Azospirillum brasilense: one gene and its partners. The protein of the gene in region 1 binds, or shares a complex with, the protein of each later gene. Links are inferred from orthologs where the notes say so. Each region holds a gene or a part of one and is shown in the gene's direction. Other genes may lie near its edges.

Evidence for each region.
Region 2: the proteins of ccmB (region 1) and D3869_RS08830 are in contact, whole or in part, in a solved structure (PDB 8CE8), measured with the Escherichia coli proteins. The link is inferred for Azospirillum brasilense from one-to-one orthologs.
Region 3: the proteins of ccmB (region 1) and ccmE are in contact, whole or in part, in a solved structure (PDB 8CE8), measured with the Escherichia coli proteins. The link is inferred for Azospirillum brasilense from one-to-one orthologs.

Annotation. Positions count from the first base shown.
Region 1 is NZ_CP032345.1:1,407,537-1,417,563, reverse strand. The notes cover bases 3,617-6,503. They hold ccmB (heme exporter protein CcmB), read left to right. Parts: upstream 3,617-4,670; coding sequence 4,671-5,336; downstream 5,337-6,503. Other genes in these bases: folD (bifunctional methylenetetrahydrofolate dehydrogenase/methenyltetrahydrofolate cyclohydrolase FolD), read left to right, coding at 6,463-6,503; D3869_RS06895 (DUF167 domain-containing protein), read left to right, coding at 6,096-6,470; D3869_RS06900 (YggT family protein), read left to right, coding at 5,812-6,096; ccmA (heme ABC exporter ATP-binding protein CcmA), read left to right, coding at 3,985-4,674. Also shown: D3869_RS06925 (putative transporter), read right to left, coding at 145-1,824; D3869_RS06920 (putative transporter), read right to left, coding at 1,896-3,575; more of folD, read left to right, coding at 6,504-7,371; D3869_RS06885 (magnesium transporter CorA family protein), read left to right, coding at 7,368-8,384; ModD protein, read left to right, coding at 8,405-9,232; D3869_RS06875 (4a-hydroxytetrahydrobiopterin dehydratase), read right to left, coding at 9,275-9,577; D3869_RS06870 (metallopeptidase family protein), read left to right, coding at 9,726-10,027. UniProt on the Escherichia coli protein: Required for the export of heme to the periplasm for the biogenesis of c-type cytochromes.
Region 2 is NZ_CP032345.1:1,820,943-1,823,734, reverse strand. It holds D3869_RS08830 (heme ABC transporter permease), read left to right. Parts: upstream 1-932; coding sequence 933-1,652; downstream 1,653-2,792. Other genes in the region: D3869_RS08815 (heme lyase CcmF/NrfE family subunit), read left to right, coding at 2,410-2,792; ccmE (cytochrome c maturation protein CcmE), read left to right, coding at 1,899-2,354; ccmD (heme exporter protein CcmD), read left to right, coding at 1,684-1,902; D3869_RS08835 (DMT family transporter), read left to right, coding at 1-696. UniProt on the Escherichia coli protein: Required for the export of heme to the periplasm for the biogenesis of c-type cytochromes.
Region 3 is NZ_CP032345.1:1,812,969-1,822,945, reverse strand. The notes cover bases 1-2,837. They hold ccmE (cytochrome c maturation protein CcmE), read left to right. Parts: upstream 1-1,109; coding sequence 1,110-1,565; downstream 1,566-2,837. Other genes in these bases: D3869_RS08815 (heme lyase CcmF/NrfE family subunit), read left to right, coding at 1,621-2,837; ccmD (heme exporter protein CcmD), read left to right, coding at 895-1,113; D3869_RS08830 (heme ABC transporter permease), read left to right, coding at 144-863. Outside these bases: more of D3869_RS08815, read left to right, coding at 2,838-3,612; D3869_RS08810 (DsbE family thiol:disulfide interchange protein), read left to right, coding at 3,626-4,162; D3869_RS08805 (cytochrome c-type biogenesis protein), read left to right, coding at 4,159-4,635; c-type cytochrome biogenesis protein CcmI, read left to right, coding at 4,635-6,065; D3869_RS08795 (DMT family transporter), read left to right, coding at 6,188-7,117; D3869_RS08790 (YkvA family protein), read right to left, coding at 7,122-7,565; D3869_RS08785 (rhodanese-like domain-containing protein), read left to right, coding at 7,721-8,134; D3869_RS08780 (VOC family protein), read left to right, coding at 8,136-8,570; D3869_RS08775 (methyl-accepting chemotaxis protein), read left to right, coding at 8,755-9,977. UniProt on the Escherichia coli protein: Heme chaperone required for the biogenesis of c-type cytochromes. Transiently binds heme delivered by CcmC and transfers the heme to apo-cytochromes in a process facilitated by CcmF and CcmH.

The DNA of each region.
Region 1 (10,027 bases):
TTGTCGGCGGGGGACGGGGCGGGGAACGGTCTGGACCGTCCAACCCTGGACGGTGCCGCTAGGCTAGACCGCCGGACAAACTCCCGCAACGCGGATTTTGCAGGCCCCGGGGCAACCGCGCGATGGGGGAAGCCGGCGGGTTTTTCACCACAGCATCAGCACCAGAAGCTGCGGCGCCAGGATGCGCAGGCACATGGCCAGCGGGTAGACGGTGGCGTAGGCCAGCGCCGGCGCCTCCGACGCGACCACCGCGTTGGCGTAGGCGAGGCCCGGCGGGTTGGTCTGCGCCCCGGCCAGCACGCCGCAGATGCTGAGGAAGTTCAGCTTCATGACGCCGCGCGCCAGCAGCCCGGTCAGCAGCAGCGGCACGAGGGTCACCAGGACGCCCCAGGCCATCCAGGGCAGTCCGGCGCCGCTCGCCATCGTCTCGACGAAGCGGTCGCCCGACGCGATGCCGAGCACGGCGAGGAACAGGACGATGCCGATCTCGCGCAGGGCGAGGTTGGCGGCGGGCGGCATGAACCAGACCAGCGGCCCGATGTGGCCGATGCGCGCCAGCACGATGGCGACGATCAGCGGTCCGCCGGCCATGCCCAGCCGCAAGGGCGCCGGCATGCCCGGCAGGAACAGCGGGATGGCGCCCAGCAGCGCCCCCAGCGTGATGCCGACGAAGACCGGGATCATCTCCACCGTCTGCAGCCGCCGTTCGGAGTTGCCGATGATGCAGGCCGCCGCCTTGAGATCGTCGGGCTTGCCGATCACCGTCAGGATGTCGCCGAACTGCAGCTTCAGCGCGGCGTTGGGCACCAGCTCCACGCCGGCGCGGTTGACGCGGCTGACCACCACGTCGCACGCCCCCTTGAGGTTCAGCGCGGCGATGGACTTGCCCAGCACCGGGTTGGCGGTGACGACGATGCGCTCCCACCGCAGGTCGCTGCCCTTGGTGGTCAGCCGGACGTCGGCCTCCCGCCCCATCAGCAGACGGACCTGTTCGAGCCTTGGGCGCGGGCCGACGACGTGCAGCACGTCGCCCTCCTCCAGCCGGGTGTCCTCGCCGGGCACGCGGAGCTGGCCGCCGCGCAGCAGCCGCGACGCGCAGACCCCCAGGCTCGGCAGCATGGTGAGGTCGCCCAGCCGCACCCCGCGCAGGGCCGGGTTGGTGACGGCGATGTCCATGGTGTCGAGCGCCGCCACCTCGGCGCGCCGGGCGGCCTCGAAGGCCCTGGCCTCCTCCTGCGGGTCGATGCCGAAGACGATCCGCACCGCCGCCATGGCCAGCAGATTGCCGGCGATGCCGAAGGGGTAGGTGACGGCGAAGGCCAGGCCGGGCAGGGCCATCACCGCGGCGTCGGCCCCGACCTCCTTCAGCACCTGCTGCGAGGCGGCCAGCGCCGGGGCGTTGGTCACCCCGCCCGCGAAGACGCCGAGGCCGGAGCCCAGCGGCACGAGGTCGAACAGCACGAGGGCGGCGGTCAGCAGGATGCTGGAACCGACCATCAGCAGCGCCAGCCCGTTCAGCGCCAGCCCGGACTTCTTCAGCGCCGCGAAGAAGCCGGGGCCGACCTGGATGCCGATGGTGTAGACGAACAGGATCAGGCCGAAGTCGCGGATGAACTCCATCATCTCGGCGTTCAGCGTCACCCCGGCCTGCTTGGCGAAATGGCCGACCGCGATGCCCGCGAACAGCACGCCGCCGATGCCCAGCCCGACCCCGCGCAGCCTTATGTGCCCGAGCGCCAGCCCGAGGGCCGAGGTGATGCCCAGCATGAACACCACGCGCGCGATCGGCGGCATGGCCAGGAAGAGATCGATGAGCGCGTGCATGGCCGCGTCTCCTCACGCGAGGACAGACCGTCCGCCGATCCCGTGGGAGGCGCTCCCGCAGGGTTGCCCCTTTACCAGAGGAACAGGACGATCAACTGCGGTGCAAGGATACGCAGAAACATAACCATAGGGTAAACAGTGGCATAGGCGAGGGCGGGAGCCTCCGATGCGCTCATTGCGTTTGCAAAGGCGAGCGCGGGCGGGTCCGTCATGCTGCCGGACAGCAGGCCGCAGATCGTCAGGTAGTTCTGCCGGGCGCAGGCCCGCGCGACGACGCCGACGACGAGCAGCGGGATCAGCGTCACCAGCACGCCGCAGCCGATCCACAACAGCCCGTCGCCGTGCACCAGAGTCTCAACGAAGCGGTCGCCGGACATCAGCCCGACCACCGCCAGGAACAGGACGATGCCGATCTCGCGCAGCGCCATGTTGGCGGCGGGCGGCATGAACCAGACCAGCGGCCCGATGTGGCCGATGCGCGCCAGCAGGATCGCCGCCACCAGCGGCCCGCCGGCCAGACCCAGCTTCAGCGGCGCCGGCATCCCCGGAATGTAGAAGGGGATGGAGCCGAGCAGCACGCCGAGCAGGATGCCGATGAAGACCGGCACGAACTCCACCTGCTGGAGCCGCCGCGCCGAGTTGCCCATCAGCGCCGCCACCCGCTGGAGGTCCGACGGCTTGCCGATGGCGGTCAGGATGTCGCCGAACTGGAGGTGCAGGGCCGGGCTCGGCACCAGCTCCACGCCCGCGCGGTTGACCCGGCTGACCACCACGTCGTAGGCGTCGGCGAGGTCGAGCTGGCCGATGGCCTTGCCCAGCACATGCTCGTTGGTGACGACCAGCCGGTCCCAGCGCATGTCGGTGCCCTTGGTGGTCAGGGTGACCTCCGCCGCCTCGCCGAGCAGCCGCTTCGTCGCCTCCAGCTTGACCCGCGGCCCGACCAGATGCACGACGTCGCCGGCGCGCAGGCAGGTGTCCGGGTGCGGCACCTGGAGGCGCCCCTCGCGCAGCAGGCGGGAAATCATCACCCCCTGGTCGCCGAACAGCGCCATGTCGCGCAGCGGCAGCCCCATTGCCGACCGGTTGCGCACGGCGACGTCCAGCGTCTCCAAGGTTTCCACCTGGGCGCGGCGCTTGCGCTCGAAGGCCTCGGCTTCCGCCGCCGGGTCGATGCGGAAGAGGACGCGGATCAGTCCCATGGTGATGAGGATGCCGACGATGCCGAAGGGGTAGGCGACGGCGTAGCCGAGGCTGGGCGTGTTGATCTCCGCCGCCGAGGCCCCGACCTCGCGCAGCATCTCCTGCGCGGCGCCCAGCGACGGTGTGTTGGTGACGGCGCCGGAGAAGATGCCCAGCACCGCCGGCAGCGGCACCCCACCGATCTCGTGGATCGCCACCGCCACCAGCACCCCTAGCCCGACCAGGGAGGCGGCCAGCAGGTTCAGCGTCAGGCCGGACTTCTTCAGGGCGGCGAAGAAGCCGGGGCCGACCTGCACGCCGATGGTGTAGACGAACAGGATCAGTCCGAACTCCCGCATGAAATGCAGGACGTGATGGTCGAAGGTCAGGCCCAGCGCCTTGGCGACGTGCCCCGCGGCGATCCCGGCGAACAGCACCCCGCCGATGCCCAGCCCCACGCCGCGCACCTTGACCTGCCCCAGCGCCAGCCCCGACGCCGCCACCACGCTGAGCATCAGCATGATGCGGGCGATGTCGGGAAGGCCGTTGAACAGGTCGATCAGCAGGGTCATGGCAGGCACCCGGTCCGGTTGAGCCGCGAAGGGCGAAGGCGCCTATGAATGCCCGCTCCCTCCTGCCGGGGCAATGCCCTGGAATGGGAAGGGACATTCCCCGGATCAAAATTTCGCCACTTTCTGGCCCTAAACCGGAGGAAGCCTTAGGGCATGAAGTGGCTGGCCGGATCTGTGAACCCCTGCGGTCCGGCCCCTAAGCGACGATCAGGGCTCCGGTTTTCCGGGGTCCCCAGCCAGGCCCCGGCTGGATCGGCGGCCATCGCAAGAACCCCCTTGCGATGGCCGTTTCTTTTTGGGGCCGTTTCTGTTTGGCCCGACCTTTTGTGAGGCCGTTTCTTTTTGGCACCCGGACGGGCTGTGCTATAGCTCCCCCCGCCCCGCCCACCGCAAGAGCCCGCCCGCCGCCATGCCCGTTTTCGCCGGTTCCGCGCTGACCTGCCTCCGTGGCGACCGGCTGGTCTTCACCGGGTTGGACTTCCGGATCGCGCCGGGGGAGGCGCTGTTCCTGCTCGGCCCCAACGGCAGCGGCAAGTCCAGCCTGCTGCGCGTCATGGCCGGGCTGCTCAAGCCGATCCGCGGCCGGCTCTCCTGGGACGATGTGCCGGTGACCGACGATCCCGACGCCCACCGCGGCCGCATCCATTACGTCGGCCATCTCGACGCGGTGAAGCCGGTGCTGAGCGCGGTGGAGAACCTGTCCTTCTGGGCCACGCTGGGCGGCGCCGCCGACCCGCGGGGCAACGCGCTGAAGGCGCTCGACCGGCTGGGCGTGCCGCACATCGCCAACGTGCCGGGGCGCTACCTGTCGGCGGGGCAGAAGCGGCGCCTGAACCTCGCCCGCATCATCGCCGCCCCCGCCGCCCTGTGGCTGCTCGACGAGCCGACCGTGGCGCTCGACCGAGCGGCGATCGCCCTGTTCGAGGAGATCATCGCGGAGCACCGGGCCGGCGGCGGCATGGTCGCCGTCTCCACCCATGTGGACATCGCCATGCCCGGCGCCGGCGAGCTGCACCTCGACGAATTCACCCCCGTCCCCCATGACGAGGACGACGGGGGCGAGGACGACGAGGTTGAGGAAGAGGAGGACGCGGCATGACCCGCTTCCTGCGCCTGATCGGGCGCGACCTGCGGCTGGCGCTGCGCCAGGGGTCGGACGCCAGCATCGCCGTGATGTTTTTCGTGCTGTGCGTCGTGCTGTTCCCCTTCGGCGTCGGGCCGGAGCCGAACATCCTCGCCCGCATCGCCGCCGGGGTGATCTGGGTGGCGGCCCTGCTCGCCTCGCTGCTGTCGCTGGAGCGGCTGTTCCAGAACGACTACGAGGACGGCTCGCTGGAGCTGCTGTCGCTGTCCACCCTGCCGATGGAGGCGGTGGTTTTGGCCAAGACGCTGGCCCATTGGCTGGTGACCGGCCTGCCGCTGATCGCCGCCGCCCCGCTGCTGGCGCTGCTGCTGAACATGGACGCCGAGGGCTTCGGGATTCTGGTGCTGACCCTGCTGGTCGGAACGCCGATCCTCAGCCTGATCGGCAGCATCGGGGCGGCGCTGACGCTGGGCGCCCGGCGCGGCGGCGTGCTGCTGTCGCTGCTGATCCTGCCGCTCTACATCCCCGTGCTGATCTTCGGCGCCGGGGCCATCGACGCCGCGCTGAATGGCCTGACCCCGCGCCCGCATCTGCTGCTGCTGGGCGGCCTGTTGGCCGGTGCCCTGCCGCTGGCCCCCTGGGCGAGCGCCGCCGCCCTGCGTCAGGCGGTGGAGTAGAAGGCGGCGCCTCACGGGCGCCGCGATCCCGGACGGCACGGCGGATGGCGCCGTCCAGGGCGACGGGAGGCGAATTTTAAAAGAGATGGACGCGATTTGGCCGAAGCCGTCGTGCGACAGGGCGGTGTACACCGCGGGGAATTCCGCCGCTTCCGGGCGAATTCCTGTGTCGCATCATTGTCTTGGGGGGATTGGTGGAGCCGAGGAGGATCGAACTCCCGACCTACGCATTGCGAACGCGTCGCTCTCCCAGCTGAGCTACGGCCCCACACACCGTCACCGGCGTGCGGCGGATAATGGTGATGTGGAGAGGGCCTGTCAAGCCCCCTGAACGCGCCCGCCCACGGGCATCGGCGGTGGTGCGCAAGGGGATGGCGAAGGGCATGATCGCGGCCCGCCGCGCGGCACTGGACAGCACTCGCCGCTTGTGCTTAGGGTGCCCCGCAAAATCGGACAATAAAGGGACGGGCCGGGCATGATTGCGCTCTACCTGCTGATCGACACCGTTCTCAGCCTCTATGTGTGGCTGCTCATCGCTTCGGCGGTGCTGAGCTGGCTGGTGGCCTTCAACGTCGTGAACACCCGCAACCGCGCGGTCTATGTCATCGGCGACTTCCTCTACCGCATCACGGAGCCGGTGCTGCGCCCGATCCGCCGCGTCCTGCCGAACATGGGCGGCCTGGACCTGTCGCCGATCGCGCTGATCCTGCTGATCTTCTTCATCCGCAACCTGATGGCGGAATACTGGCCGCGCTTCTGATGGCAAGTCCCTTCGAGGCCGCTCCCTTCGAGGCGGTGGCAGACGGCGTCCGGCTGGCGCTGCGGGTGACGCCCAAGGCGTCGCGCAACGCCATCGCCGGGCTGGCCGCCACGGCGTCCGGAGGAACGGCCCTGAAGGTGACCGTCACCGCCGTGCCGGAGAACGGCAAGGCGAACGAGGCGGTGGTGAAACTGCTGGCCAAGGCGTGGAAACTGCCCAAGACCAGCCTGACGGTGGTGGCCGGCGCCACCGACCGGAACAAGATTGTCCATGTGGCCGGCGATCCGGCCGACCTGATGCGCCGGCTGACGGCGCTGGTGGAAACCGCGACCGGCGAGCCGGTGAGCAGCAATGGTGGGAAGAGCGATGGCTGAGGCGAAGATCATCGACGGCAAGGCGTTCGCCGCGGGGCTGCGCGCCCGCGTGGCGGAGGGTGTGGCCGCGCTCAAGGCCAGCCACGGCGTCACCCCCGGCCTCGCCGTTGTGCTGGTGGGCGAGGACCCGGCGAGCCAGGTCTATGTCCGGTCCAAGGAAAAGGCCCTGGCCGATCTCGGCATGAACAGCTTCGACCACCACATGCCCGCCGACCTCGGCGAGGCGGAGCTGCTGGCCCTGATCGACCGGCTGAACGCCGACCCGGCGGTGCACGGCATCCTGGTCCAGCTTCCCTTGCCCAGGCACATCGACACGGCCCGCGTGCTGGCCCGCATCGTCCCGGAAAAGGACGCGGACGGCTTCCACGTCGTCAACGCCGGCCTGCTGGCGACCGGCGGGGCCGGCGCCATCGTGCCCTGCACCCCGCTGGGCAGCCTGCTGCTGCTCCGCGACACGCTGGGCAACGACCTGAAGGGCAAGCGGGCGCTGGTGCTGGGCCGCTCCAACATCGTCGGCAAGCCGATGGCGCAGCTTCTGCTCCAGCAGGACTGCACGGTCACCGTCGCCCACTCCCGCACCCAGGACCTGCCCGGCGAATGCCGCCGCGCCGACATCCTGGTCGCCGCGGTGGGGCGTCCGGAGATGGTGCGCGGCGACTGGATCAAGCCGGGCGCCGTGGTCATCGATGTCGGCATCAATCGCATCGCGCACCCGACCGAGCCGGGCAAGACCAAGCTGGTCGGCGACGTCGCCTATGACGAGGCGGTCAAGGTCGCGGGGGCCATCACCCCGGTGCCGGGCGGCGTCGGGCCGATGACCATCGCCTGCCTGATGCTGAACACGCTGGCCGCCGCCTGCCGCGCCGCCGGCGCCCCGGTCCCCGCCGAGGCCCTTGCATGATCACGGTCCACGCCCGGGTGGGCGGCCGCGTGGTCGAGCAGCCGCTCGCCCTCGGCGAGCCGCTGCCGCCCAACACGGTGTGGATCGATCTTCTCCGTCCCGACGAGGCGGAGCGCGCGCATGTCGGCGCCGTCACCGGCTGCGACCTGCCGACGCGCGAGGAAATGAAGGAAATCGAGGCGTCGAGCCAGCTCTACACCGAGGGGGAGGCCGTCTACCTGACCTCCTCGGTGATCGCGCGGGCCGATTCGCCGATGCCGGAGCAGGGCGAGGTCACCTTTGTCCTGACCCCCCGGCACATGATCACGGTGCGCTTCACCGAGCCGCGCTCCGTCGCCACCTTCGCCGCGCGGACCGGCCGCCAGCCGGAGCTTCTGGCCAGCGCCGAGGACGCGCTGCTGGGCATCCTCGACGCGGTGATCGACCGGGTCGCCGACGTGTTGGAGCTGATCGGCGCCCGCATCGATGGGCTGTCCGCGCGTATCTTCACCGACTCGCTGAACAACGGCGGTCTCGGCGGGGGCGGAACGAGCGGTGGCGGGCGGGCCGCCAAGAAGCCGGACGAGCTGCAGGACGTGCTGCGCGGCATCGGGCGGGCCGGCGACCTGACGCACAAGGTGCGCGACAGCCTCGCCGGGCTGGACCGGCTGGTCGCCTTCCTCTCCTCCGTCGCCGCCGGGCGGCTGACCAAGGAGCAGAAGGCCGCGCTGAAGACGCTGTCGCGCGACCTGCGGTCCCTGAACGAGCACGCCGGCTTCCTGGCGCATGAGGCGAATTTCCTGCTCGACGCCACGCTCGGCCTGATCAACATCGAGCAGAACGCGATCATCAAGATCTTCTCGGTCGTGTCGGTCGCGCTGATGCCGCCGACGCTGATCGCCTCGGCCTACGGCATGAACTTCCATTACATGCCCGAGCTGGATTGGGACTTCGGCTATCCCATGGCGATCCTGCTGATGGTTCTGTCGGCCGTGGTGCCGCTCTGGTATTTCCGCCGCCGCGGGTGGCTTTAACAGACAAAAGGAAACCGCCGATGATCGTCCTGTCCGATGCCGCGCTCGACGCGCTTCTCGCCCAGGACGTTCCCTACGGCGACCTGACCACCGACTTGCTGGGCATCGCCGCCGCCCCGGCGCGCATCCGGTTCGCGGCGCGCGGCGCCATGGTGCTGGCCGGGACGGAGGAGGCCGCCCGCCTGATCGAAAAGGCCGGCGGCACGGTGACGTCCGTCCGGCCCAGCGGCACGGCGGTCGAGGCCGGGACGCCCTTCCTGGAGGGCCACGGCCCGGCGGGCGCCCTGCACCGCGGCTGGAAGGTGGCGCAGACCCTGGTCGAATACGCCTCCGGCATCGCCTCCCGCGCCCGCCGCATCGTCGAGGCCGCCCCCGGCGTGACCGTCGCCTGCACCCGCAAGAACTTCCCCGGCGCCAAGGACCTGTCGGTCAAGGCGGCGCTGGCCGGCGGGGCGGTGATGCACCGGCTGGGCCTGTCGGAAACGATCCTGGTCTTCCCCGAGCACCGCGCCTTCCTGTCCGGCCCGCCGGAGGCGTGGATCGCCGACCTGCGCCGCCGGGCGCCGGAAAAGACGATCGTGGTGGAGGTTGACACGGTGGCGGACGCCATCGCCTTCGCCCGGGCCGGGGCCGACGTGCTGCAGCTGGAGAAGCGCCCGCCGGAGGAGGCCCGCGCCGTGGTCGAGGCGACGCGCGGCCTGCCGCGCCCGCCGGTCGTCGCGGCGGCGGGCGGCGTGACCGAGGACAACGCGGCGGCCTACGCCGCCGCCGGTTGCCCGCTGCTGGTCACCACCGCCCCCTTCTTCGGGCGCCCGGCGGATGTGAAGGTGGTTCTGGAACCGGCGTGAATGTCGTTTCAGTCCCTCTCCCGGGACGGGAGAGGGGAGTCTTCAGCGGTCGCGGTTCGGAGCGATCTGGTCCACGCGGTGGGCGAAATCGACGTCGGCCTGGGTCAGACCGTCGGCGCTGCGGGTGCACAGGATGATCTCCACCCGGCCCATGTCGTTGAACCATTCCGGATGGTGGTTCACCCGCTCCGCCAGCAGGGCGACTTGGCTCATGAAGCCCCAGGCGGCGGGGAAGTCGGGGAAATGGTAGGTCTTGCGGATCGCGTCGCGCTCCAGAACCTCCGCCCAGCCGTGCAGTTCCTTCAGCGCGGTCTGCCGCTTGGCGCCCACCAGCTTGTCCGACATTCCTTCCCCCGTTGTTGGTTGGCCTGTTTGGTTGGTCTGTGCAAGGCGTAACGGACACGGATCGATTGTGGATCAAATCGGTGTTCCGGTCCGCCTTCCGGTTTAGCGCCGCTTGGCCTGGGCGGCAAGCAACGCTACCTTCACCGGTATGATGCGCAAACCGGCACACACCCACACCGTTCCCCCCTCCACCCCCGACCTCGAGCGGATGGCCGAGGACGCGCTGGAGACGATTCCGCGGGAACTCCTGGCCCCGATCGCCAATCTGTCGATCCATGTCGAGGATTTCCCCGACGAGGAGACCGAGCGCGAGATGGAGCTGGAAAGCCCCTTCGACCTGCTTGGCCTCTACCGGGGCGTCGATATGACGCGGCAGAGCGTCGCCGACCTGCGCAGCGGGCCGGACATGATCTTCCTCTACCGCCGCCCGATCCTGGACTACTGGTGCGA
Region 2 (2,792 bases), 410 kb from region 1 along the record:
TGGTTCGTCTTCCGCGAGGGCGTCGACCGGCGCCTCGTCGCCGGCATGGCCGCCATCGTGGCGGGAGCGGTCGTGCTGTCCTGGAGCGGACCGGTGGCCCTCGCCGCCGGATGGGGACCGGCCGCGGTCGCCGCCGCCTGCCTGATGTGGGCGGTGGACAACAACCTGACCCGCAAGGTGTCGCTGGCCGACCCGGCGGACATCGCCACGATCAAGGGGCTGGTGGCCGGCAGCGTCACTGTCGGGATCGCCCTGGCGCTCCGCGACGCCCCGCCCGCCGCGCCGACCGCGGCGGCGGCGATGCTGGTCGGGCTGCTCGGCTACGGCGTCAGCCTCGTGCTGTTCGTGGTCTCCCTGCGCCACATCGGCGCCGCCCGCACCGGGGCCTATTTCTCGACGGCCCCCTTCGTCGGCGGCATCGCCTCCCTGGCGATCTTCGGCGAGCCGGTGACACTCGGGCTGGCGGCGGCGGCGGTCCTGATGGGTGTCGGCGTCTGGCTGCACCTGACCGAGGATCACGACCACGAGCACGATCATGAGGAGATCGAGCACGACCACCCGCACACCCATGACGAGCACCACCGCCACCATCACGACGGCCCGGTGACCGAACCGCACAGCCACCGGCATCGCCACGGCCGCCTGCGGCACCGGCACGCCCACTTTCCGGACGCCCACCACGCGCACCGGCACTGAGCGCGGCGTCGCCCCGTCATCCGGTCCGGGCGGACTTTTCCACCCGCCCTGCACCAACGTAGCATGGAAAGGCCGCGTCAACCCGTCGTACCGTCAGTGCGACAGGCCGCCGCACCGTCCTGAAAACACCACGGTGTGCGGCCATGTTTCCTGACCAAGATCAAGGCGAAACCCCTCGCGCTGGGGCATCACTGAGCTTATATCGTCCGCAGCACGACCAGAGGCCCATAGGTCCTATGCATCGATTTGCAAATCCTGCCCGCTTCCAGCGCCTGTCGGCGGCGATCCTGCCCTGGACGGCGGGGGCGACCGTGATCCTGCTGATCGTCGGGCTCTACATCGCGCTGATCGGCTCGCCCCGCGACTATCAGCAGGGCGACACCGTGCGGATCATGTACATCCATGTGCCCGCCGCCTGGATGAGCCTGTTCGTCTACGTCAACATGGCCATCGCCGCCGCCTGCGGACTCGTGTGGAAGCACCCGCTGGCCGACCTGTTCGCCAAGGCCGCCGCCCCGGTCGGCGCCGGCTTCACCCTCATCTGCCTCGTCACCGGCTCGCTGTGGGGCGCGCCGATGTGGGGGACGTGGTGGGTGTGGGACGCGCGGCTGACCAGCGTGCTGATCCTGTTCTTCCTCTATCTCGGCTACATGGCGCTGGTGAACGCCTTCGACGACCCGCAGCGCGGGACGCGGGCGGGCAACGTGCTGCTTCTCGTCGGCATCGTGAACGTGCCGATCATCAAATTCTCGGTGGACTGGTGGAACACCCTGCACCAGCCGGCCAGCGTCATCCGCATGGGCGGACCGACCATCGACGGGTCCATGCTGGTCCCGCTGCTGGTCATGGCGCTGGGCTTCACCGCCTACTTCATCACGGTGGTCCTGCTGCGCCTGCGGGCGGAGATCGTGCAGCGCAAGATCCAGACGATGCGCCTGACCGAGGCGCAGGGCTGAGGCACGGGAACAGGCTGGGCCGGAGGCAAGGATGGCAGAGTTTTTCGCGATGGGCGGCTACGCCGCGTATGTCTGGTCGTCCTACGCGCTGGCGGCGCTGGTGATGGTCGGCCTGCTGGTCGCCACGCTGAAGGCGCTGCGCGGCGCCGAGACGACCCTGAAGGCGCTGGAAGGCAGCCGCCCGCCGCGGCGGCGCCGGGCGCGCAACGGAGCCGCGGCGTCGCCCGCGGCGGAGGTTGGTGAAGGATGACCCGCAAGAAACGGCGCCTCTACATGCTGGGCCTCGCCCTGCTGGGCCTTGGCGCGGCCACCGCCCTGACGCTGACGGCGTTCGAGGACAACATCGTCTTCTTCTTCAGCCCCACGCAGTTGCAGACCCAGGACATCGGCGACCGCAACTTCCGCCTGGGCGGCCTCGTCGAGGAAGGCAGCGTGAGCAAGATGCCCGACGGGGTGACGACGCAGTTCCGCGTCACCGACACGGTGCACACGGTGGCCGTCAGCTACCGCGGCCAGCTTCCCGACCTGTTCCGCGAGGGCCAGGGCGTCATCACGGAAGGCCGCATGATCAACGGCGTCTTCCAGGCGCGCGAGGTGCTGGCCAAGCACGACGAGAACTACATGCCGCCGGAGGTCGCCGCCGCCCTGAAGGAGGCGGAGCACTTCAAGGCGAACTCGAAGGAGCAGAAGCCCAGCTCGTGACGCTGGCGGCTTCCCCACTCCTCCACATTCCGTTCTTTAAGGGAGCATCGGGCCCGTGATTCCCGAACTCGGCCATTACGCGCTGGTGCTGGCGCTGTTCGTGGCGCTGGTGCAGTCCGGCGTCCCCCTGGTGGGTGCCGCCACCGGCAACGCCGCCTGGATGGGCGTCGCCCGTCCCGCCGCCATCGCCCAGATGCTTCTGGTCCTGGTCGCCTACGGCGCCCTGACCTGGGCGCATGTGGTGTCGGACTTCAGCGTGTCGAACGTGGTCGCCAACAGCCACTCGATGAAGCCGATGCTCTACAAGGTGTCGGGCGTGTGGGGGAACCACGAAGGCTCGATGATGCTGTGGGTCGTCATGCTGACGGTGTTCGGCGCGGCGGTCGGCATCTTCGGCCGCAACCTGCCGCCCTCGCTGAAGGCCCGCGTCATCTCCGT
Region 3 (9,977 bases), 410 kb from region 1 along the record:
TCAGTGCGACAGGCCGCCGCACCGTCCTGAAAACACCACGGTGTGCGGCCATGTTTCCTGACCAAGATCAAGGCGAAACCCCTCGCGCTGGGGCATCACTGAGCTTATATCGTCCGCAGCACGACCAGAGGCCCATAGGTCCTATGCATCGATTTGCAAATCCTGCCCGCTTCCAGCGCCTGTCGGCGGCGATCCTGCCCTGGACGGCGGGGGCGACCGTGATCCTGCTGATCGTCGGGCTCTACATCGCGCTGATCGGCTCGCCCCGCGACTATCAGCAGGGCGACACCGTGCGGATCATGTACATCCATGTGCCCGCCGCCTGGATGAGCCTGTTCGTCTACGTCAACATGGCCATCGCCGCCGCCTGCGGACTCGTGTGGAAGCACCCGCTGGCCGACCTGTTCGCCAAGGCCGCCGCCCCGGTCGGCGCCGGCTTCACCCTCATCTGCCTCGTCACCGGCTCGCTGTGGGGCGCGCCGATGTGGGGGACGTGGTGGGTGTGGGACGCGCGGCTGACCAGCGTGCTGATCCTGTTCTTCCTCTATCTCGGCTACATGGCGCTGGTGAACGCCTTCGACGACCCGCAGCGCGGGACGCGGGCGGGCAACGTGCTGCTTCTCGTCGGCATCGTGAACGTGCCGATCATCAAATTCTCGGTGGACTGGTGGAACACCCTGCACCAGCCGGCCAGCGTCATCCGCATGGGCGGACCGACCATCGACGGGTCCATGCTGGTCCCGCTGCTGGTCATGGCGCTGGGCTTCACCGCCTACTTCATCACGGTGGTCCTGCTGCGCCTGCGGGCGGAGATCGTGCAGCGCAAGATCCAGACGATGCGCCTGACCGAGGCGCAGGGCTGAGGCACGGGAACAGGCTGGGCCGGAGGCAAGGATGGCAGAGTTTTTCGCGATGGGCGGCTACGCCGCGTATGTCTGGTCGTCCTACGCGCTGGCGGCGCTGGTGATGGTCGGCCTGCTGGTCGCCACGCTGAAGGCGCTGCGCGGCGCCGAGACGACCCTGAAGGCGCTGGAAGGCAGCCGCCCGCCGCGGCGGCGCCGGGCGCGCAACGGAGCCGCGGCGTCGCCCGCGGCGGAGGTTGGTGAAGGATGACCCGCAAGAAACGGCGCCTCTACATGCTGGGCCTCGCCCTGCTGGGCCTTGGCGCGGCCACCGCCCTGACGCTGACGGCGTTCGAGGACAACATCGTCTTCTTCTTCAGCCCCACGCAGTTGCAGACCCAGGACATCGGCGACCGCAACTTCCGCCTGGGCGGCCTCGTCGAGGAAGGCAGCGTGAGCAAGATGCCCGACGGGGTGACGACGCAGTTCCGCGTCACCGACACGGTGCACACGGTGGCCGTCAGCTACCGCGGCCAGCTTCCCGACCTGTTCCGCGAGGGCCAGGGCGTCATCACGGAAGGCCGCATGATCAACGGCGTCTTCCAGGCGCGCGAGGTGCTGGCCAAGCACGACGAGAACTACATGCCGCCGGAGGTCGCCGCCGCCCTGAAGGAGGCGGAGCACTTCAAGGCGAACTCGAAGGAGCAGAAGCCCAGCTCGTGACGCTGGCGGCTTCCCCACTCCTCCACATTCCGTTCTTTAAGGGAGCATCGGGCCCGTGATTCCCGAACTCGGCCATTACGCGCTGGTGCTGGCGCTGTTCGTGGCGCTGGTGCAGTCCGGCGTCCCCCTGGTGGGTGCCGCCACCGGCAACGCCGCCTGGATGGGCGTCGCCCGTCCCGCCGCCATCGCCCAGATGCTTCTGGTCCTGGTCGCCTACGGCGCCCTGACCTGGGCGCATGTGGTGTCGGACTTCAGCGTGTCGAACGTGGTCGCCAACAGCCACTCGATGAAGCCGATGCTCTACAAGGTGTCGGGCGTGTGGGGGAACCACGAAGGCTCGATGATGCTGTGGGTCGTCATGCTGACGGTGTTCGGCGCGGCGGTCGGCATCTTCGGCCGCAACCTGCCGCCCTCGCTGAAGGCCCGCGTCATCTCCGTCCAGGGCATGATCGGCGTCGGCTTCCTGCTGTTCATCCTGATCACCTCGAACCCCTTCCTCCGCGTGGTTCCGGCGCCGCTCGACGGCAACGACCTGAACCCGCTGCTCCAGGACCCCGGCCTCGCCTTCCACCCGCCCTTCCTCTACGCGGGCTATGTCGGCTTCTCCATCGCCTTTTCCTTCGCGGTCGCCGCCCTGATCGAGGGGCGCGTCGACCCGGCCTGGGCGCGCTGGGTGCGGCCCTGGACGCTGGCCGCCTGGTCGACCCTGACCGCCGGCATCGCGCTCGGCTCCTGGTGGGCCTACTACGAGCTGGGCTGGGGCGGCTGGTGGTACTGGGATCCGGTCGAGAACGCCTCCTTCATGCCCTGGCTGGCCGGCACCGCGCTGCTGCACTCCGCCATCGTGGTGGAGAAGCGCGACGCGCTGAAGACCTGGACCATCCTGCTGGCGATCATCACCTTCTCGCTGTCGCTGATGGGCACCTTCCTGGTGCGCTCGGGCATCCTGACCTCGGTCCACGCCTTCGCGGTGGACCCGGCGCGCGGCGTCTTCATCCTGGTCCTGCTGGCGATCGCCACCGGCGGCTCGCTGCTGCTCTACTCCGTGCGGGCGCCCAGCCTGAAGACCGGCGGCCTGTTCGCCCCGGTCAGCCGCGAGGGCTCGCTGGTGCTGAACAACCTGCTGCTGTCCACCGCGACGGCGACGGTCTTCATCGGCACGCTCTACCCGCTGTTCCTCGACGTGCTCGACCTCGGCAAGGTGTCGGTCGGCCCGCCCTTCTTCAACGCCACCTTCATCCCCGTCGCCATCCCGATGGTGATCGCCATGGTGGTCGGCCCCTTCCTGGCCTGGAAGCGCGCCGACCTGCTGGGCGCCCTGACCCGGCTGTGGACGGCCGGCGTGGCGACCGTCGCCTGCGTCGCCATCGCCGCCTACGTCACCAACGGCGGCGGGCCGCTGCTGGCGCTGGTCGGGGTCGCGCTCGCCGCCTGGGCCTTCTTCGGCTCGATCGCCGAGTTCGCGGAGCGCATCCGCCTGTTCCGCATCCCGGCGAAGGACAGCTGGAACCGCGTGGTCAACCTGCCGCGCAGCGCCTGGGGCATGACCATCGCCCACGCCTCCATGGGCATCGCCATCGCCGGCATGACCGGCACCTCGGCCTGGCAGAGCGAGACGATCAAGGCGATGAAGCCGGGCGACAACGCCACGGTCGGCGCCTACGCCGTGCATTTCGACCGCGTCGGCACGGTGCAGGGGCCGAACTACAGCGCCGAGCAGGGCGTCTTCACCGTCACCCGCGACGGCAACCACATCGCCACCCTGACGCCGCAGCGCCGCAGCTACCCGGTCACCCGCATGACGACGACCGAGGCGGCGATCCACACCACCTGGCTGTCCGACGTCTATGTGGCGCTGGGCGACCCGACGCAGAACGGCACGGCCTGGACCGTGCGGCTGTACCATCACCCGCTGGTGCCGTGGATCTGGATCGGCTCGCTGGGGATGATGCTGGGCGGGCTGGTCAGCCTGTCCGACCGCCGCTTCCGCATCGGCGCCCCGGAGCGCCGCCGCGCCGCCAAGGGCAGCCTTCAGCCCGCCGAGTAAGGACAAGCCCACGATGCGCCGCCTGATCTATCTGTTGCCGCTGCTGCTGTTCGTCGGTGTCGGCGTGGCCTTCCTGCGCGGGTTCGACCGCGACCCGCGCGACATCCCCTCCGCCCTGATCGACAAGCCGGCGCCGGAATTCTCGCTGCCGCCGCTGCCGGGCTACAAGGAAGGGCTGTCCAACGCGACGCTGAAGGGCGACGTCACGCTGGTGAACGTCTTCGCCTCCTGGTGCATCCCCTGCAAGGCCGAGCACCCGATCATCACCCGGCTGGCCCGCGAGCAGGGCGTGACGGTGCGCGGCATCAACCACAAGGACAAGGCGGAGGACGCCATCGCCTGGCTGAACCGCAACGGCGATCCCTACGCCAGCATCGGCGTCGACCTGGACGGCCGCGTGTCCATCGACTGGGGCGTCTACGGCGTGCCGGAGACCTTCCTGCTCGACCGCCAGGGCCGCATCCGCTTCAAGCATGTCGGCCCCCTGACCCCGCAGGTGGTCGAGGAGCAGATCCTGCCCATGGTCAAGCATCTGCGGAGCGCGTCGTGAGAGCCCTTCTGATCGCCGTCCTGCTGGCGTTGACCCCGGTCGCCGCCTCCGCCGTCCAGCCCGACGAGGTTCTGAAGGACCCGGCGTTGGAGGGCCGCGCCCGGGAGATCAGCAAGGATCTGCGCTGCCTCGTCTGCCAGAACCAGTCGATCGACGATTCCAACGCGCCGCTCGCCCGCGACCTGCGCGTGCTGGTCCGCGAGCGGCTGACCGCCGGCGACAGCAACCAGCAGGTGCTGAGCTTCGTCACCGACCGCTACGGCGACTATGTGCTGCTGCGCCCGCCCTTCAAGGCGACGACGCTCTTCCTGTGGATCGGCCCCTTCGTGATCCTGGCCATCGGCGGCGTCGCCACGGCCCTGTACCTGCGCGGGCGGAAGGGAGCCGCCGTTGCTGCCGGCGGCGACACCGCCCCGCTGACCGAGGACGAGCGGCGGCGCCTCGACGCCCTGCTCCGCAAGGACAAAGCCTGATGCTGTTCTGGATCGTCGCCGCCGCCCTGACGGCGGCCGTGGTGCTGCTGATCGTGCCCCCGCTGCTGAGGAAGCCCGAGGGCGCCGCCGAGGAGCGTGCCGCCTACGACCTGGAGGTTTACCGCGACCAGCTCGGCGAGCTGGAGCGCGACCAGGGCCGCGGCCTGATCAGCGAGGCGCAGGCCGCCGCCGCCCGCGCCGAGATCGGCCGCCGCATGCTGGCCATCGCCGACCGCGGCAAGGGCCCTGCGAAGGATGGCGCGAAGGGCAAGGAGCCCGCCGCCCGCGCCCCGCGCAGCGCGATGGCGCTGGCCGCCCTGCTGGCCGTCCTGCTGCCGCTCGGCACGCTGGCCGTCTATGGCAAGCTCGGCCGCCCGGAGCTGCCGGCCCAGCCGCTGGCCTCGCGCAATCTGGACCATGAGCGCGGCGGGCCGCCCAAGAACGTGCTGGCGGCGATGGACAAGCTGAAGGCGCAGCTCGCCGAGACCCCCGACGACCCGCAGGGCTGGGCCATCCTCGGCCAGGCCTACGCCAAGATGGGCCGCCTGCCCGAGGCCGCCGACGCTCTGGGCAAGGCGGTGGCGCTGGCCGGCGACGATCTGGAGCTTCTCGGCAGCTATGGCGAGGTTCTGATCTCGGCCAACGGCGGCACCGTGCCGGACGAGGCCCGCAAGACCTTCGACCGCGTGCTGGCGAAGGATCCGACGGAGCCGCGCGCCCGCTTCTACGCCGCGCTGGCCCGCTTCCAGGCCGGCGACAGCAAGGACGCCCTGGAGCGCTGGAGCGCCCTGCTCGCCGAGTCCCACGCCGACGCCCCCTGGGTGCCGATCGTGCGCACGCAGATCGCGGAGGCCGCCAAGGCGCTGAACCTCGACCCGGCCAAGGTGACGCCGGAGCCCCTGCCCGCCCAGCAACCGCCGCCGGTCGCCCAAAACCAGGGCCAGAACCAGGGCCAGGGCCAAGCCGAGGGCGAGGACCAGCAGCAGATGATCCGCGGCATGGTCGACGGGCTGGCCGCCCGGCTGGAGGCCAACCCGGACGACGTGGACGGCTGGCTGCGGCTGTCGCGCTCCTACGGCGTGATGGGCGAGTCGGCGAAGGCCATCGACGCCGCCCGCAAGGCGCGGGAACGGGCGCCCCAGCGGCCCGACGTGCTGGTCGCCTACGCCTCCGCCCTGCTGTCGGCGGAGCCGCGGAGCAGCAAGCCCGGCCCGATGCCGGAGGAGGCCGTCGCCTCGCTCCGTCAGGCGCTGGCGGCCGAGCCCGACAACCGCGACGCGCTCTGGCTGCTCGGCCTGAACGCCGCGGGCATCGGCCGGACCGCCGAGGCCACCGACCTGTGGACCCGCCTGCTGGCCCAGTTCAAGCCGGAGGAGCCGGAATACACGCTGATCCGCTCCCGCCTCGAGTCGCTGAAGGCCGGCGGCTGACCGCCTTCCGAATGTCCCTTGCACCCGGACCGGTCCGAAGAGCAGGATAGCGATGCACGCTGGGGTGGCGCTTCCGGCAATGGAGCGCCACCCGCAGGCCGATCCGCCAGGGACGCGACCGATTGCCCAACCCCGCGCTCACCGCCAAAGGTCCCGCCACCGGCCCCGGCATGGCGGGAAAACCGCTGGAGGCGGCCTTCTGGATGCTGGGGGCCGCCCTGTTCATCGCCATCGGCAACGCGATGATCCGCCATGTCAGCGGCGAGCTTCACCCCTTCGAAATCGTTTTCTTCCGCAACCTGTTCAGCCTGATGTTCATGCTGCCCTGGATCGCGGCGGTGGGGCTGGGGCGGCTGCGCACCGGGCGGGCGGGCCTCTACGCCTCGCGCTCGGCGACCAGCCTGGTGGCGATGCTGTGCTGGTTCTACAGCGTCACCCACCTGCCGCTGCCGGACGCCACGGCGCTCAGCTTCACCATTCCCCTCTTCGTCACCGCCGGGGCCGCGCTGTTTCTGAACGAGACGGTGCGGGCGCGGCGCTGGGCCGCCGTCCTGGTCGGGCTGGCCGGGGTGATGATCGTCGTCCGTCCCGGCGACACCACCCTGGACCCGGCGATCCTCGTCATGCTCCTGCATTGCGTCGCCGCCGCCATAACCACGCTCCAGGTGCGGGCCCTGGCAACCTCCGACGGGGTGATGGTGGTGGTCGCCTACATGGGGCTGTTCCTGACCCCGATGGCCCTGGTGCCGGCCCTATTCGTGTGGGAGTGGCCGAGTTGGACGGCGCTCGGCTGGCTCGTCCTGCTGGGCGGCATCCTGACCCTGGGACAGTTGGCGATGACCCGTGCGTTCAAGCTGGCGCCGGCCTCGGCGATGATGCCCTACGACTACGCCCGCCTGCCCTTCACCGCCCTGCTCGCCTGGCCGCTGTTCGGCGAGGCCATGGACCTCTGGGGCTGGGTCGGCGCCGGGGTGATCGCCGCCTCCGCCCTCTACACCGCCCATCGCGACGCCGCGCAGTCACGCGCCGAGCGGAGCGCGGCCAAGGCGTAAGCCGTCAGCCGTTTCCGGCGGGCTTCATCCCGGAAGCGTCACCCGCGGCAGGCTTCATCTGCTGCTCCTTGCGCAGGGCGGCGCGGGCGCGGTCCTCATGCTCGGGCTTCAGATTGCTCCGCACCGCATGGACGGCGGTCGCCAGCACCGCCGCGTCGTCCACGAAACCGACCGCGATCAGCCAGTCCGGGATGGAATCCGCGGGCAGCACGAAATAGGCCAGCGCCGCCATCAGGATCGCCTTCGCCTTGAAGGGCGTCTGCGGGTCGGTCGCGCAGAAGAAGGCGGCCAGTGCCTGCTCCAGGAAGGGAATGCGGTGCAGGTTGGCGCGCAGCGTGTTCCAGAAGCGGCGGCGGACGTAGCGCTCGTTCCGCTCCACGCGGACGGGGTCGATGACGGCGGGCAAAGCGGCGGCGGCTTCGGTGGGTCCGTCGGTGGCGATCGGCATGGCTTCCCCTGGGCTCCCCCTGGCCGTCGCCCCTTCCCGGTGGACCGGGCGGGGCGGCCTGTTGCACAGTTGCGTGGAGCAATAACAGCGCAGACGCGCCAACGGTCCCGCCAAGGGTTTGACTACGGCCAAAGGGTCAGAAGGAGGAAACCGCCATGCCGATGAAGAAGGGCTACAAGGAGTTGCTGGCCGAAGCGAACGCCCGCATCCAGGCGATCACGCCGCAGGAGGCGCTGTCCCTGCACGGCGACCCCGACGTGGTGTTCGTGGACATCCGCGACCCGCGCGAGCTGACGCGCGACGGCATGATCCCCGGAGCCTTCCCGGCCACCCGCGGCATGCTGGAATTCTGGGTGGACCCGGACAGCCCCTATCACAAGCCGGTCTTCGCGTCGGGCAAGCGCTTCGTCTTCTACTGCGCCAGCGGCTGGCGCTCGGCGCTGGCCACCGACACCGTGCAGTCGATGGGCTTGGAGAACGTCTGCCACCTCGAAGGCGGCTTCAAGGGCTGGAAGGAAGCCGGGCTGCCCGTCGCCATGCCGCCCGCCGCCGAACGCAAGGGAAGCTGAGATGGAACAGCGAGTCAGCCTGATCACGCTGGGCGTCGCCGACCTCGCGCGCAGCCGCCGCTTCTATGAGGAGGGGCTGGGCTGGACTCCCTCCCCCGTCAGCCAGGACGCCATCACCTTCTACCAGTTGGGCGGCATCGCGCTGGCTCTCTACGGTCGGGAGGCGCTGGCCGAGGACGCGCATCTGGCGGAGTCCGGCCCGACCTCGGGCTTCGGCGGCATCACGCTCGCCCACAACCTGCGCAGCAAGGCGGAGGTGGACGCGGTGATGGCCCAGGCCGAGCGGGCCGGCGGGCGCATCCTGAAGCCGGCGCAGGACGTCTTTTGGGGCGGCTACAGCGGCTATTTCGCCGACCCGGACGGCCATCCCTGGGAAGTCGCCTGGAACCCCTTCGCCGCGCTGGGCGAGGACGGAAGCTTCAGGCTGGAGGGGTGAGCGGTCCGTCGCCCGCCTGCAATCTTTGCTCGAAGATGCGGTGAAGACGTTTGTCGCCGTTCAGAGCAGGACACCGTCATGACACCCATGACGGTGTCGCTTGAAAACGAGAAATGTTGCTTTTTGACGAAACATATTTTCGTTAAAATGTAGCTCAATATTAATATGTATCATCCACGATGCCATGACCTGCAACGTCAACGCATCGTGGAACGAGCCGATGTCTACGGTCAAAGCACGCCTTTTGGTTGCCCTCTCTGTTCTGTGCTTCTTTCTTTTCGCGATTGCGGCCACCGGCTGGCTGGCCCTGGGACAGTCACACCGGGGCATGGAAACGGTGTTCAAGGACCGCGTCGTCCCGCTGCGCGACCTGAAGGTCGTCTCCGACATGTTCGCCGTCAACATCGTCGACACCACGCACAAGGTGCGCGGCGGCGCCGAGACGTGGGAGGGCGGTCTCAAGTCCATCGATGCCGCGCTCGGCGAGATCGCGACGCGCTGGTCGGCCTTCACCGCCACCTCGATGAACGCCCGCGAAAAGGAACTGGCGAATGAGGCCGAGCGCCACATGGGCAAGGCGCGTGCCGCCGCGACGACCGCCCGCGCGCTGATGCAGGCCAGGGACCAGGCCGCGCTGGATGCCTTCGCGGTGTCCACGCTCTACCCCAGCATCGACCCGGTGGCGGCGGCCGTCGGAAAGCTGGTCGACCTGCAGCTGAAGGAGGCCGAGGCCGAGTATGAGCGGACCAACGCCGCGTACGACACCTCCCGCTGGATCCTGGGGATCGCGGTGCTGCTCGGCGTGCTGGCCGCCGCCTTTGCCATGACGACGACGCTGTTCCGCGTGGTCGGCCCGCTGCGCGCCATGGCCGAACTCATGCAGCGCCTCGCCAAGGGCGATCTCGGCATCACCGTCGACGGCACGGACCGGATGGACGAGGTCGGCACGCTCGCCCGCTCGCTGGCGGTGTTCAAGGACTCCGCCGTCGCGAACCGCCGGATGGAGGAGGAGCAGCGCCAGGAGCAGGCCCGCAAGGAAGCCCGGCAGGCGCTCGTGGAAAAATACATCGTCGGCTTCGACAGCACGGTCCACGCGACGCTGAGGATGCTGGCCTCCGCCGCCACCGAGATGCGCGCCACCGCGGAGTCCATGTCGTCCACCGCCGAGGAGACCAGCCGGCAGGCGTCGACGGTCGCCGCAGCGTCGGAGCAGGCGACCACCAACGTCCAGGCGGTCGCCGGGGCCACCGAGGAGCTGTCCGCCTCCATCACCGAGATCGGGCGCCACGTCGCGACCTCCACCACCATCGCCGGCAACGCCGTGGAGGAGGCGGCCCGCACCGACCGGACGGTCCAGGGGCTGGCGGAGGCCGGGCAGAAGATCGGCGAGGTGGTCGGGCTCATCAA